2 regions of the Mesorhizobium sp. B2-1-1 genome follow, and region 2 is predicted to be linked to the other one. Evidence: predicted binding sites of a transcription regulator. Region 2 holds the regulator's gene; the other holds the start of a gene.
The links. The regulator LexA, encoded in region 2, represses DNA repair genes until DNA is damaged. The targets are predictions, from matches to a motif close to TGTTCNNNNTGTGTTCNG.
Positions count from the first base shown of each region.

Region 1: FJ972_RS23060 (2'-5' RNA ligase family protein) is a predicted target of LexA. The motif match lies at 1,688-1,705, and genes of this name have one in related genera.

Region 1 covers NZ_CP083954.1:4,678,218-4,682,584, forward strand. The annotation lists gene FJ972_RS23050 (ArsC family reductase) at 1-317, opposite strand, end outside; gene FJ972_RS23055 (nuclear transport factor 2 family protein) at 535-888, opposite strand; gene FJ972_RS23060 (2'-5' RNA ligase family protein) at 1,019-1,651, opposite strand; gene FJ972_RS23065 (fumarylacetoacetate hydrolase family protein) at 1,924-3,081, shown strand; gene FJ972_RS23070 (substrate-binding domain-containing protein) at 3,353-4,288, shown strand.
Region 2 covers NZ_CP083954.1:3,627,432-3,631,798, forward strand. The annotation lists gene gltX (glutamate--tRNA ligase) at 1-172, opposite strand, end outside; gene FJ972_RS17725 (ComEC/Rec2 family competence protein) at 276-2,726, shown strand; gene lexA (transcriptional repressor LexA) at 2,720-3,463, opposite strand; gene FJ972_RS17735 (TetR/AcrR family transcriptional regulator) at 3,916-4,367, shown strand, end outside.

The sequences.
Region 1 (4,367 bases), 1.1 Mb from region 2:
TTGAACCCGACCAGGATGCGGTCGCCAACCTCGAGCACAGGCCGTTTGATCATCGTCGGCTTGGCCAGCATCAGTGCCTTGGCCTTCTTTTCATCCAGGCCCTGCTTATCCTTGTCCGGCAACTCGCGGAACGTGGTGCTGCCCTTATTGAGCAGCTTTTCCCAGCCGACCTTGCGGACCCAGCCATCCAGCCTGCCCGCCTCGATGCCTTCGGCCCGATAGTCGTGGAACCGGTACGGCACGTCGTGGCCCTCCAGCCAGACGCGGGCCTTCCTGATCGTGTCGCAGGTGGTGATGCCGTACATGGTGATCGTCAAAACAGGTGCCTTCCGGACTTCGAATCTGGCCGCAGATTAAGCAGCCCCGGCGCGCTTTGCCAGCGGCCCGGCAGAACCATCGAAGAGTAAGTTTCTTCAATGGCGGGCGCGCGGTCGCCGATCCGTGACGACGATGTGCATCAGGTCGGATAGCGGCCAGGACATGATCCTGGCCGCTTAGGATGCGGCGAAATGTGCCGACAGCCGGAAACCCGTCTCAATAATAGAAGCGCTCTTCGGCAATCTTGCCGTTCTTGACCGTGTACAGGCCAACCTCGTCCATGGTGACACGCTGGCCCGTGGCCTTGGGCGTTATGTCAAATGTAAAGCGCACGGCGAACTGGTCGCCGTTGACATAAGGGCCCTCGACCGAGCCGCCATGGACTTCGTTGTTTTCCTGCCACCACTGGCCTTTCTGCTTGACGGCGTCCTTGCCGCGGCAGACGGCCATCGGCCCCTCCATGGCCTCATAGCTGACGATGTCGTCGGCGTTGTATTTCTCGGCAGCACTTTCGTAGTCACCGCGCTTGAGAAGCTCCGTGAAATCCTTGGCAATTTCCGTGTTGGTCATGTGTTCCTCCTGTTCAGACGCATTGCAAATAGGGAAAGGTTGGCGGCCTGCCATCGTCGTGCCGTCTGGTAGCTGACATGCCATGTCAGGATGATGGACCGCGCGGACTATGCGAGGACGATGCAGGCTCTCACATGGCGGGCAGTGCATCGTCCTGACCGGTCAGCCGCCAGCGTCCGGGCTGCTTGTAGGCGCCCTTCCCAATGAGACTGTGGATCAGCACAAAATCCCGGACAGTCCAGCCGATCGGATCGATCGACCGCTCGCGAATGCTGGGAACGCCCACTTCATCACGAAGCAATGTAACATGCGGTTCGATGGACCTGGTGAGAAAGGGGTTTAGCGGGCTGTCCGAGATCACCGCCGTCAGATCACGCCAGAATTTCTGCAGCGGCGGATTGCCATCGCTGCCGCGCAGGACCAGTGCACCACCGCCAAAAGCCGACAGGCGATCGAACGATACCTCGAAGGGCTTCGCAACGATCATCGATCCGATATGACAGGCGGCCTCTGCCAGCTCTTGCGGATACTCCTCATGGTCGCCGAGGCCGACAAGCGAGATGTGGATGTGATTTTCCGGAACCAGCCAGCCTTGCAATCCGAACTCACGGTTCAAGGCAATGGCCTTTCGCGCGAGACGACCAGCAATCGCGCTGCCGACGAGGATGGCAAAGAACAGCCGGTGGAAATGCTTCCCGGCCTGTTCCCATCGGAAAAAGGCCTGGCCGTTCTTCGCGGTTCCGAATGCGGGTTGCCCACTCACTGATCTCGTCCGCCAATTGACTCAGGTTGGGCATTTTAGAACAAAACGAGAACATACGCAAGCCGAAAAATGACGCAGGCGTTGGGGCTCCCGCACCGCCGCATGCATCCAACCCCCGACGGAGTGCTTCCTTGCGGTACGCCAATCGCCGACGACGCCGGCAGACATGGCGCCTGGCTCACCACAAACGGGATAGACCTTTGACAGGAATCCGGTGAAAGTGCCGCGCCGAACCGGCAAGCCGCATTTTTGATGATCAGAGGACCGCACGCATGACAAACCCGATGCATCTGCCCGCCGAAGGCCTTTTTGTCGGGCGCGCCAGAAGCAGCGACGCCTCGCATCCCCTGGTGGTCACGGTGCGTGATGGCACCGTCTTCGACATCACGTCGAGCACGGCGCCGACCGTGCGCGATATCTGCGAGATGGCCGATCCGGCCGGTTATGTGCGCTCGGCCAAGGGCAAGCCGATCGGCTCGCTCGACGGCATCGCGGCCAACAGTTTCGAAGCCACGCGTGATCCGGCAAGGCCCTATCTCATCTCCCCCGTCGACCTGCAGGCGATCAAGGCCTCGGGCGTCACCTTCGTCGTCAGCCTTTTGGAACGCGTCATCGAGGAACAGGCGCGCGGTTCGGCGGAAAAGGCCGACGCCATCCGCGCCGACATTGCCGGGCTGATCGGCCACGATCTGTCCAAGCTCAAGCCCGGTTCGCCGGAAGCGATGGAGATCAAGGCCAAGCTCATCGCACGCGGCGCCTGGTCGCAATATCTGGAAGTGGGCATCGGCCCCGACGCCGAGATCTTCACCAAATGCCAGCCGATGGCCTCGGTCGGCTTCGGCGCCGATGTCGGCCTGCATCCCGTCTCGACCTGGAACAATCCGGAGCCGGAGATCGCCATGATCGCCGCCTCAAGCGGCAGGATCGTCGGCGCCACCATCGGCAACGACGTAAATCTGCGCGATGTCGAAGGGCGCTCCGCGCTGCTGCTCGGCAAGGCCAAGGACAACAACGCCTCCGCCTCGCTCGGCCCCTTCATCCGCCTGTTCGACGGCACGTTCTCCATCGACGACGTAAAGCGGGCCGTGGTCCGGCTGAAAGTGGAAGGTGAGGACGGGTTCTCGCTGGAGGGCGCGAGCTCGATGGCCGAGATCAGCCGCTCTCCCGAAGAGCTCGTAGCGGCTGCCATGGGCCCGCATCACCAGTACCCGGACGGCCTGGCGCTCTATCTCGGCACCATGTTCGTGCCTTCGAAGGACCGCGGCGAGAAGGGCAAGGGTTTCACCCATAAGGTCGGCGACATCGTCACCATCTCGTCGGAGAAATTCGGCGCGCTGGTCAACCGGGTGCGACTGTCGCCGGACTGCCCGCACTGGACCTACGGCGCCAGCCATCTGATGCGCGATCTTGCCAGGGCCGGCCTCCTCTAGCTCTGGGTTCACCCGAGGGCGGTCAATCATCGCTCCGGCGACCCTCGAGGCCGGTATCGCCTGCCGCGAAAATCATCCGAACTGATGCAATCTGATGGGACCGCTGATGGCGCCCCGTCAGGCGCCGACTACGACTGACAGGCGGAGGCTTGCCATTTGTCGAAAAAGAGGATGCTCTGATCATCCAACACGGCGTTGGCGGGGAGGACGCGGTCTTGCCCGATCAAGAGGGCGGTTTCGAACTGATCAGTTTCAAACGGGAGGAAATCAAATGCTGACACGGCTAAGAGTGGTTCTATACGGCCTGCTGGTCGCGCTGACGGTCATTCCGGCGGCGGCGCAGGCCAAGACGTTCTACTGGATTTCACATGGCGGCCCGGCCGATCCGGTCTGGACCTACTTCCTTGCCGGCGCCAAGCAATGGGCCAAGGACACCGGCAATACCGTCAACACCTCGTTCCACAATGGCGACGTCGCCTCGCAGCAGGAGGCGGTGCGGGCCGCGATCTCGGCCAAGGCCGACGGCATCACCACCACCAGCCCCGATCCGGGCAGCCTTGTCGAGATCGTCAAGGAAGCCCGCGCGGCCAACATTCCGATCATCAATTTCAACACGCCCGATCCCAAGGCCAATTTCAACGCCTATGTCGGCGGCGACAATGTCACCTTCGGCAAGCACTGGGCGCAGTATCTGGTCGACAAGGGCCTGGTGAAGAAGGGCGACTTCGTCTGGATGCCTGTCGAGATTCCCGGCGCCACCTATGGCGTGCAGGAAGAGGAAGGCATCAAGAGCGTGTTCGAGCCGCTCGGCATCACCTATGAGGTGACCGAGGCGACGCTCGACCAGGCCGAGGTGATCAACCGCATGGTCGACTATCTCACCGCTAACAAGGCCAAGGTGAAGGCGATCATCGGCCTTGGCGACCTCGTCACCGGCTCGATCAAACGCGTGTTCGACCAGGTCGGCGTCAAGCCCGGCGAAATCCCCGTCGTCGGCTGGGGCAACTCGCTCGACACCACCCAGGAAGTGCTGAACGGCTACGTCAATGCCGGCCAGTGGCAGGACCCGCAGGCGACCAGCTATGTCGCGCTGTCGCTCGCCAACATGGCCGCAAGCGGCATTCCCCCGGGCTTCAACGTCATCACCGGCGCGCTCTATGAGAAAGACACCGCCGAGATCTACGACAAGATCCTGTCCGGCAAATAGCCCCTGATCTCCAGCGCCGCGCGTCCACCGGGCGTGCGGCGTCCCGCCCTTTCGCCTGGTATCGAGCCGTTTGATGCGG
Region 2 (4,367 bases):
CTGCTGTCGCCGCATCGGTGGAGCGCTCGCGGTCGGTGTCCTCGATGCGCAGCAGCATCGTACCGCCGGTGTGCTTGGCGTAGAGCCAGTTGAAGAGCGCCGTACGCGCGCCGCCGATGTGCAGGTAGCCGGTGGGCGAGGGGGCAAAACGGGTGACAACCTTGTCGGACATACAACTCTCGGGAAACGTCTGGAGCGGGGTGCGGATCACACGCACTTTCGCGCGTCGCGCGTTCATGTAGCATAGGGTGTCGAGGGCGCAAGGGGCAGACCCGATGGCTGGAGCGGGCCGGGGCGCGGAGGAAGGCGAGGACGTCGTTGCCGGCGTCAGCGAACGCGCTCTTCTTGCCATGCCCGCGCCCGCCTCATTGCCGCTGGCGTTGCCGCCCCTACAGCAGCCGGGCAAGTCGCCGCCGGCGGATGTTTCCACGCCGCCCGGCATTCCCGCAGCCGGCGCGGCCGTGCGTCTGCGCCGTGAGTTCGGCCGTGCTTCATGGCCTCGTCTGCGCAACGGCGTGGCCAGAGCGTCCGAGCTCGAACTCGATCGGGGCATAGCCTTCCTGCTCGTGCCGGTGTTCCTGGCATGCGGATCGATCGCCTATTTTTCGCTGGCGGCGGAGCCGGGCTTTGCCAAGCCTGTCGCGGTCGCGATCCTGATGTCGCTGTGCGCGCTCGTTTCACGCTCATGGCCGAAAACGCATCTGTGCTTCATGGCGGCGCTGTTGTGCGCGCTCGGCATGCTCGCCGGCAAAGTCGAGACGTGGCGAGCGGGAACGCGGATGCTGGGCTCGGAAATCTCCACGCAAATCACCGGCCGCGTCGTTTCGGTCGACCAGATGGAGACCGGGCGCATCCGGCTGACCATCGATGTGACATCGACCGCGCGGCCGAAACTACTCTACGCGCCGGAGCGCGTTCGCCTTTCGGCACGCAAGGTGCCGGCTGAAGTGACGGCCGGTTCGCTCGTGACCGGCTATGCCAGGCTGTTGCCGCCGACCGGACCGGTGCGGCCGGACAGCTACGACTTTTCCTTCGACAGCTACTTCGCCGGCATAGGCGCCAGCGGCTTCTTTCTCGGCAACCCCAAAATCGTCTCAGCCGATGACAGGCCGCTGTGGGCCGCCCTTTCAGCCGCCATCGAGAGTGCTCGCGAAAGCATTGCCGACCATATCAGGGGCAGCATCGGCGGTGCCGAGGGCGAGATCGCCGCGGCGCTGATCGTGGGTGTGCGCGCCGGGATTCCCGACGAGATCAATGAAGCGATGCGACGCACCGGCATCTACCACATCATCTCAATTTCCGGGCTGCACATGGCGCTGGTCGCCGGCACGGTCATGGGTCTGCTGCGTGGCGGCTTCGCGCTGTTCCCGAATTTTTCCTCCCGCCGGCCGGTCAAGAAATACGCGGCCGCGGCGGCACTTTTCTCGATCGCCGCCTACCTCGTCATTTCGGGCGTCGTTGTCGCCGCCGAACGCAGCTTCATCATGCTGGCGGTGATGCTGATCGCCGTTCTGTGCGATCGGGCGGCACTCACCATGCGCAATCTGGCTATTTCGGCGATCGCCGTCATCGTGGTGTCGCCGCACGAGGTGGTAGGGCCGAGCTTCCAGATGTCGTTCGCCGCCACCGCGGCCCTGGTCGGCGCCTATGCCGGCTGGTCGGATCGCAAAGCCGACAAAGCGCGGACCCCGCCGCCGCAACGGACCTTGCCTGGCCTCCTGACGCGAAAATTGCTGCTGGCGACAGGTGGGCTGGCGATGACCTCGATTATCGCGGGAAGCGCCACGGCGCTTTTCGCCATCTGGCATTTCCAGCGCGTGTCGCCGCTCAGCCTGTTCGCCAATCTTGCCGTCATGCCGATCGTTTCGGTCGTGATGTTCCTTGCGGTTGCCAGTGCGCTGCTGATGCCGTTCGGGTTCGATGGACCATCCCTTTATCTGATGGGCAAGGGACTGACCGCGATGATCGCCATATCAGGATGGATCTCGCAACGCTCGCCGGTCGACGCGGTCGGGTTGATTTCGCAGCAATCCGTCCTTCTGGTGGCGATCGCCCTGGTCATCGCGACGATGGCCACGACATGGCTGCGGCTGGCGGCACTTCCCTTCGCGCTCGCCGGCCTGTTGACCGTCTCGGACACGCGCACGCCGGACGTGCTGATTTCGGAGGATGCCCGCCTGGTGGCACTGCCGATCGGCGGCGGTGAGCTCGCGATCAACCGGGCGCGCCCGAACGAATTCACCGTCGATAATTGGAAACGCGCGCTGAAGTCCGAAACCATCGTTGCGCCGGAACTGTTCGACAGCGGAGACCGACAGTTCGACATCTTCGATCCCGCGCAACTTCCGGCGGGAGCGCCTTTCTATTGCTTCACAGGCCTGTGCATGGCCCGGCATCCCTCGGGGGCGATCATCGCGCAGGTGGAGGATCGCAAGGACGCCTGGAGGGCCTGCTCCTATGCGGATCTGATCGTCATCAACGACCCCGCGGGCTACGATCCCTGCCACAATCCGCTGGTTCTCGTCATCACCAAGCGGCAGCTCGCTCGTAAGGGAAGTGCCGCCGTCTTCTTCGACCAGCAATCGGCGACGGCACCGGCACGGGTCAGCTTTGCCGTCGACAGGCCATATCGGCCTTGGCACGAACAGCGGAAATTCTCACGCGAGGCAAGGGGACTGCCGCCTTACCGTAAACCCGAAAAGCCCACCGCCGACCCCGCTCAGTAGCGCCTGATCAGGCCGACTAGCTTGCCTTGCACCTTGACCCTGTCCGGTCCGAAAATACGTGTTTCATAGGCCGGATTGGCAGCCTCGAGCGCAATCGAAGCACCCTTTCGGCGGAAGCGCTTCAGCGTTGCTTCCTCCTCGTCCACCAGGGCCACGATGATCTCGCCGGGACTTGCGGTGTCGGCATTGCGGATGATGACCGTGTCGCCGTCGAAAATGCCGGCCTCGATCATCGAATCGCCCTTGACCTCCAGCGCATAGTGTTCGCCGCCCATGATCATGTCAGGCGGCACTGAAATGGAATGCGTCTGATGCTGGATGGCGTCGATCGGCACACCCGCTGCGATGCGACCCATGACCGGGATCGACACCGCTGAAACCGCATCGTCGTCATTGCCGGCAGCGGGCAGACGCGAAGACGTCGCCGGCTTGATCTGCCGGCTAGGGCTGCTGCCCTGTCCGAGGCTGCCCTGGATGACGCTCGGGGAGAACTTCTTTGCCGCGTTAAGACCCGGCGCGATCGAGTCCGGCAGGCGCAGCACCTCCAGCGCGCGCGCCCGGTTGGGCAGGCGGCGAATGAAGCCGCGCTCCTCCAACGCCGTGATCAGCCGATGAATTCCCGACTTGGAGGCGAGGTCCAGCGCTTCCTTCATCTCGTCGAAGGACGGCGGAATGCCGCTTTCCTTCAGCCGTTCATGGATGAACATCAAGAGTTCATGTTGCTTGCGCGTGAGCATGGCGGCCCCCAAAGGCATTGCACGAAGGGTCTGGAACCAGAATCAGAAAACAAACCCAGAACAAACACTATCTGTTCCAGTTGTGTTCCGCAACCATTTAAAGTTTAATGAATTTGTTAAGGCGACGGAAACGAAATGCCCTCCCGCAGCCAGCATCCTGCCAGCGCGGTCCGTCGTCAATGCGCTCCCGGGCCCTTTGAAACTATTTTGGTTAATGGCCTGTGGCCCGACCGGTCCCCACTCTTGGCACAAGCCTGCAAGCTGGGTGACCGGCAGGTGCGGGGTGCGTTTGGGCGGATTAGAAACCCCTGCGGCTCGTGAACGAAACGAAACCAAAATGCCAACTTCCGCCGGAAAACGGCCAGACACCACCACTGGTCGCGACGGGCTGCGTTCGTTCGTTCGCTTGACGAAACCGTATAATAATGTACGGTTTTCGAAGAGGAACACCAATGACCACGCCGAAGCAGGCCGCGCGACGCGAACGGATAGAGGAGGCCGCCTATGCGGTGCTCCGGGAAGCCGGCTACAAGAGCGCCTCCCTGCTTGCTATCGCCAAGCGGGCATTGGCCTCGAACGAAACCCTCTACAACTGGTACGGCAACAAGCAGACCCTGTTTCGATCCTTGATCGAAGCCAATGCGGGAGAGGCAAGGAAGCTGCTGGAGGACGCCCTTCACCAGGCGCGCGATCCGCTCGAAACCCTGAACTTGCTCGGGCCAGTCCTGCTGACCCTCGTGACGGGCGACAAGGCGGTGGCGCTCAATCGCGCCGCGGCCGGCGACGTCAACGATACAGGCACGCTTGGCCAATCGATCGCGCAATTCGGCCGCAATACCATAATGCCGCTTGTTGGTGACCTGCTTCGAACCGCAAGTCGGGCCGGCCTGATCGCCTGTGACGA